2 regions of the Pedobacter sp. NEAU-ZC8 genome follow, and region 2 is predicted to be linked to the other one. Evidence: riboswitches for the same ligand, from Rfam matches in the RefSeq annotation. Region 2 holds a riboswitch; the other holds the start of a gene.
What was found. A riboswitch is a leader RNA that binds a small molecule or an ion and turns the genes downstream of it on or off. The one in region 2 is predicted to bind S-adenosylmethionine.
Positions count from the first base shown of each region.

Region 1: it holds a riboswitch for S-adenosylmethionine, as region 2 does, so the genes downstream of both, metH (methionine synthase) here and AC5WJX_RS03755 (O-acetylhomoserine aminocarboxypropyltransferase/cysteine synthase family protein) in region 2, are expected to answer to the same signal.

Region 1 is NZ_JCAJXC010000008.1:127,478-130,897, reverse strand. Features, by position in the region: gene metH (methionine synthase) at 1-1,683, opposite strand, end outside; SAM riboswitch class I at 1,775-1,885, opposite strand; gene AC5WJX_RS08560 (rhodanese-like domain-containing protein) at 2,049-2,501, shown strand; gene AC5WJX_RS08555 (zinc-dependent metalloprotease) at 2,502-3,420, opposite strand, start outside.
Region 2 is NZ_JCAJXC010000003.1:127,378-130,797, reverse strand. Features, by position in the region: gene AC5WJX_RS03765 (hypothetical protein) at 1-317, opposite strand, end outside; gene AC5WJX_RS03760 (trans-sulfuration enzyme family protein) at 426-1,541, shown strand; SAM riboswitch class I at 1,696-1,807, shown strand; gene AC5WJX_RS03755 (O-acetylhomoserine aminocarboxypropyltransferase/cysteine synthase family protein) at 2,048-3,367, shown strand; gene AC5WJX_RS03750 (homoserine O-acetyltransferase family protein) at 3,374-3,420, shown strand, end outside.

The DNA of each region.
Region 1 (3,420 bases), on a different contig from region 2:
AGAGATGTTGGAAACACCACCACTCACATGTGCATGCGGCAGGTTTTCCTTAATCCAACGGGTTGCGTTGATGAAGTCTACCGCATAGTTGTTGTGCTCTTCCAGGCCAGTACCCACGGTCAGAATGTTCGGGTCAAAGATGATGTCGGCGGGGTAGAAGCCCACTTCGTTCAGCAGGATGTCGTAGGAACGCTGACAGATCTCAATCCTGCGTTCCAGGTTGTCTGCCTGTCCTTGTTCATCGAAGGCCATCACCACCACAGCTGCGCCATACTGCATGATCTTCCTTGCACTCTCCTTAAACTTCTCTTCACCTTCCTTCAGGGAGATGGAGTTCACAATACCTTTTCCCTGGATACACTTCAAACCTGCTTCAATAACCGTCCATTTGGAGGAGTCGATCATGATGGGCAGTTTCGAGATGTCCGGTTCAGAGGCGATCAGATTAAGGAACTTGGTCATGGCAGCCTCCGAATCGATCATACCCTCATCCATGTTCACATCGATGATCTGGGCACCACCTTCCACCTGCTGGCGGGCTACACTAAGTGCTCCCTCATAATCACCTCCAAGGATCAACTTGGAGAATTTAGGCGAACCGGTAATGTTGGTCCGTTCGCCGATGTTTGCGAAGATACTCTCCGGGGTGATGGTAACAGGTTCCAGTCCGCTGAGACGCAGGTGCATGTCAATGGACGGAATCTTCCTTGGTTGTACATTTTTCGCTTTCCCGGCAATGCACTTGATGTGATCAGGCGTGGTGCCGCAGCAACCACCCACGATATTCACAAAGCGATGCTCAATGAAATCTTCCACGAAGTGTGCGGTTTCATGTGGCTGCTCGTCGTAGGCGCCGAACTCATTTGGTAAACCTGCATTCGGATAAGCAGAAATGTAGCAGCCTGCTTTTGCGGAAAGCTCTTCAATGTGCGGCCGCATTTCTTTCGCACCCAGGGCACAGTTAAAACCAATACTTAACGGTTTGGCATGCGCAACCGAGTTTAAGAATGCTTCTGCCGTTTGGCCAGATAGGGTCCGGCCGGAAGCATCCGTAATCGTGCCGGAGATCATGATCTCCAGTTTACGGCCTATTTCATGTTCATACTTTTTGATGGCCACGATGGCAGCCTTTGCATTCAGCGTATCAAAGATGGTTTCAATCAGAAGTACATCAGCACCGCCGTCAACCAGTCCACGTACCTGCTCGGTATAGGCGGCTTCCAGCTCGTCGAAGTAAATGGCGCGGAAACCAGGGTCATTCACATCGGGCGACATGGAAAGCGTGCGGTTTGTCGGGCCAATGGCCCCAGCCACAAAACTCCTGCGCTCCGGGTGTTCAGCCATAAACTCCCTTACGGTTTCCTTGGCAATTCTTGCACCTTCATAGCTCAGTTCGTAAGACAGGTCTTCCATCTGGTAATCGGCCATGGAGATCCGTTGTGTGCTGAAGGTATTGGTTTCTATGATATCGGCACCTGCTTTCAGGTACTCCAGATGGATCGCCTTGATGACATCAGGGCGTGTAAGGTTTAATAAATCGTTATTCCCTTTCAGGTCGCAAGGATGATCCTTGAACCTTTCTCCTCTGAAATCAGCTTCTGTAAGCTGGTAACGTTGGATCATGGTGCCCATAGCACCATCGATAATCAGTATGCGTTTTTCGAGTTCTTCTCTAATGCTCATTTCCTAGGTAATTAAGCATACCTGCTTCGCAGATCATTGCAAAGGCGTGTATACTAAAGGCTTAATCAAGATTCCGGGGTAGGATTCGAATCACTTATCTTTCTGTAGCCGCGATGAAATGGCTCCAGTAGAATGTAGCACCTTGTAAGCACAGGTTGCTAAGACTTCGCAGGGTCTGTCCCTCCATCTTTCTCTATAAGCAGCTACAAAAATGCAACAAAGAATACTATAAAACAAGAAAAATGGATTTTAGGCCAATTAAATTGTAAACGGCGTCCAACCAGTTGCTCTGCTCCAAATATTATTCTGAACCTGGTTGCTTCCCTTTGGATAGGAGCGTCTATCTTTACCTAAAATTACCAGCTATGAAAAACCTTAAATTTCTTTGTATAAATGTCCTTGCCTGTATGCTGTTTGTGGTAACAGCTAATGCGCAGGGCCTCAGCCTGAAAAAGCAGGTCTGGCCGGATAAACATCTGATGCAAACCAAGACTTTGGTCGACATTCTTCAGAATCCAAGGGCGGCGAAGCCGAACATTTACAACATCGGATTCGTGAGTAACATCCAGGGTGCAAAGAAACTTGCTGCGGCAAGTAAAGAAGAAGGGCTGGCACAGCTTAAATCCGAATTAAAGGATAAACCGAAGACCAGCCCGATTGTCATTTATTGTGGCTGTTGCCCCTTTGAGCATTGCCCGAATGTAAAGCCCGCTTTTAATATGCTGCAAAAGCTAGGCTATACCAATGCCAAGATCCTGAACCTTCCAACCAGCATCAAAGCCGATTGGACGGATAAAGGTTATCCTATGGCAAAATAGTTACAGGTTGTTGTAACTGCATTGACTTAAGAAATCCATGCCAGGCATGCCGATTGGTGCGCCTGGCGGCATTTCAGTAGCTTCAGGAGTTACAAACTTGTTGGGTTCCCGTTTAAATTCATCTATTTGCGACAGCGCGAACAGGTAGGTCGACTTATCCCTTGCATCAGCATTGGGCAGTTTGTTATTCATCCAGGTTTTAAGTTCTTCAAGTTCATACAAGGCCTGCCCGCGTACAACTTCAGAAGCTCTGGTATTCGCTGCAAGCATGATCAGGTATTTCAGCACCTGGTTATTCACCACGGTCTGTAGTTCTCCTTTATAGCCCTTTTCTTTTCCAGTCTTCCAGGTTTTTTCAACTAGCCGGTCAGCAACTTCTATAAAGCTTGGGTTCTTTTTGTCTCTGGCATTATACTCGATCAAGCGGCTCGCCCGTTCAGCATCCAGCAGGTAAGACAGCGTAGTACTGGCGGCTGATTCGGCTGCAGCGATCGGGTCGAATGTTGGTCCGGTATGTCCTTTAAACGTCTCTATGGAAGCCGGATAACCGGAAGGACGTGGTGGAATCTTTTGGATCAGCTGCTCAGGCAGCGCCAATGCATCGGGTGTAATGGTCGACATCAAGGACTCGAATGCCTGCCATTGCACTTTCGGGTCTACCATCCGTGTGGTTACTTGTCCGTCGTTCTTAACGGCGTGCGTGAAATACAAGCCACCTATGGACTTCGCTACCGCTTCGATCTGAAAGCGGTGCAGCAAATATGCCGGCACCAGAACTTCTTCCAGGGTTGACATGGGTTCACCATCACGGATTGCTTTTTCAGAAAAACGTTCCAGTACAGCCGCTCTGACGGTCATGATGTTCGTCATCTGGTCGATCGGATTTTCCCCATCATCCCACTGGTGCGAAGTCGGATGT
Region 2 (3,420 bases):
TGATCCGCCGGGCTTGCTGACCAGAAAATGCTCTGTGTTTTAGCCACACAGCCCTCTGCACCACCAGATAAGATGTAACTTCCGTTACCGCTGTTGGTTAAACTCCATGTACTACCATTGAAACAGCTTGCAGAAGCCTCTCCCAGAAAAGATCTCACTGCTATAGCAGGTACGCCTTCGTAACTCACGTTGCTTAAAACCCATGTTCCTGTAACATTACCGCGCTTTATGGTGCTGGCATTCTTTGTTGAGGAACAACTTTGCAACACCATTATAGCACTACACAAAATGGCTGCGATTACTAATATTCTTTTCATAAAATTGTTTTTTCATCATAACTTACACAAATCCTGCCAAAGCGTGGATCAATTAATTCCGAACCTTAATTTTGTTCATCAAAAGAACGTTATTTAAAATACACTAAAATGAAAACAGAAACCATTGCCATACATGCCGGGAACTTAGTAAAGAGTAATACGGGTGATGTTACTCAGCCACTTAGCTTATCTACCACATTTTTCAGGGATGAGAATGGTGGCTACCCAGGCGGACATATGTATAGCAGGGTCAGCAATCCAAACCGCTCCACGCTTGAAAATTTACTCGCTACGCTAGAAAAGGGTGTCGAATGTTGCGCATTTTCCTCAGGTAATGCAGCAGGAATGGCAGTATTTCAGGCGCTGAAACCTGGCAGCCACATCATCGCACCAGATGATATGTACTGGGGCTTTAAGAAACAGTTGCAGACTATTTTTAAAGACAGCCTGGAGATCGATTTTGTTGACCTCACCAACACGGAGGGCATTGCCGATTACATTAAAGAAAACACGGTGATGATCTGGATCGAAACCCCATCTAATCCACTATTGAAGATCACAGACATCAGGGCCCTCAGTGCGATTACCAAAAAGCATAATTTGATCCTGGCTTGCGACAGCACCTTTGCTTCACCGATATTACAACAACCTATTACCTTAGGTGCAGACATTGTGATGCACTCCACGACTAAATATATTGGAGGACACAGCGACGTGCTGGGCGGCGCTTTGATTACTGCGAAAAAGGATGAGTTTTGGGAACGAATCCGTAATATCCAGCAAATTGGCGGAGCAGTACCATCACCTTTCGATAGCTTCCTGTTGGTGCGAAGTATCAAAACATTGCCCTACCGCATGCGCGGGCACTGCAGCAATGGTATGGCCTTGGCGCAGTACCTGGAAAAACATCCGCAGATCGAAGCCGTTTATTATCCAGGGCTAGCCTCACATCCCCAACATCAGATCGCAAAGGAACAGATGTCTGATTTCGGTGGAATGATGTCAGTATTGATCAAAGGAGGCTTCGAAGAAGCAAAAAAGGTGGTTAATCAAGTGAAGTTGTTTGCCCAAGCGACGAGTCTTGGTGGCATAGAAAGTCTGATCGAACACCGGGCCTCTGTAGAGGGCCCTGACACCAAAACTCCGGGTAACCTACTGCGCATATCGGTTGGGCTGGAGCACGTAGATGACTTGATTGAAGATTTTAACCAAGCCCTTGGCTAATTATTTTATTTGGCAAACGTATATTTTAGCTCCAAGTATCCGAATTTTAGGCAGCTGATAATATTTTTTCAGAATAAAGTTTTGAACTTGAAGATCTAAAATATACATTTGTGACATCAGCGATGCTGAACTAATCAATACCGGTAAATGGTTTGATTTATTAAGAAGTGGCGAGAGACAGGCTCATTAACCCACTGGCAACCCTCCTAACACGAGAAGGTGCCAATTCCTGACCAGAGGGCATGGAGCCACTGGAAAAATAATATTAAACTAAATGAAAACGAACCATCAACGTCTGTTGGCAGTCAGACAAAATCATTTGCCACAATCCAACCTTCTTATCCTACCGGGAACTAACATTTGCAGAATTGTAGCTGCTGCAGATGATATGTGCTGTTGCATATCTTAAACTCAAAAATCTTCCTTTTTTGTTAAGCCATTCAATTAGGAAGGCCTCGTAACGGGGTACGCTTTTTTACAAGAATAATTTTAACTAATTTAAAGATATGTCAACTTCATATAAATTTGAAACGCTGCAACTACATGCAGGTCAAGAGATTGATCCAACTACAGGATCTCGCGCAGTACCAATTTATCAAACCACTTCTTACGGATTCAAGAACTCAGAACATGGTGCAAACCTGTTTGCATTGAAGGAATTCGGAAACATTTACACCCGTTTAATGAACCCGACGACGGATGTTTTTGAGAAGCGTATCGCTGCACTGGAGGGCGGTGTAGCTGCTGTGGCGGTAAGTTCTGGCCAGGCAGCCCAATTCCTTGCCTTGACAAACATTCTACAAGCAGGCGACAACTTTGTTTCTTCGACACACCTATATGGTGGCAGTTACAACCAGTTTAAAGTTTCTTTCAAAAAGCTGGGTATAGAAGTAAAGTTTGCACAAGGTGATAATCCTCAGGATTTTGAAGCCAAGATAGATGAGAAAACAAAGGCGATCTATGTAGAAACCATTGGAAATCCTTCGTTCAGCATTCCTGACTTTGAAAGGATCTCCTCCATAGCGCAGAAACATGATCTGCCATTGATCGTAGATAATACCTTTGGTGCTGGTGGATACCTGTTCAGGCCGCTGGAACATGGGGCGAATGTTGTTGTAGAATCGGCAACGAAGTGGATCGGCGGGCATGGTACCAGCATCGGCGGTGTAATCGTTGACGGCGGAAACTATAACTGGGGCAATGGTAAATACCCGCAGTTTACCGAACCGTCCGAAGGTTATCATGGTCTGGTGTTCAATGATGTTTTTGGAATTGGTGGTCCTTTTGGAAACATTCAATTCGCAATCCGTACAAGAGTTGAGGGTTTGCGCGACTTCGGTCCTTCCATCTCTCCTTTTAACTCCTTTTTACTGATTCAGGGTCTTGAAACCTTATCATTACGTGTACAGCGTCACGTTGAAAATGCTTTGGCTTTAGCAACATGGCTGGAGAAACATCCTGCGGTGAAGAGCGTAAGTTACCCTGGACTAGAAAGCAGTCCATATCACGCTTTAGCGAAGAAATATCTTCAGAATGGATTCGGCGCGGTGTTGTCTTTTGAACTTCATGGGGAAAAAGAACAGGCTATTACGCTGGTAGACAATCTGAAATTGGTGAGCCACTTGGCCAATGTGGGTGATGCAAAAACGTTGATCATCCAGCCTTCTGCAACAACACACCAACAGTTGAGCGCTGAAGAACAACGCCAGGCAGGTGTAACACCTACACAATTGAGAGTATCCGTTGGTATTGAACATATTGACGACATAAAAGCTGACTTTGAACAGGCATTTCAAAAGATCTCGGGTACGGATGTTGCAAGCTAATTTGAAATGAGCGAAGTACAATATTTTCATGCCGCAGAAGGCCTGACACTCGA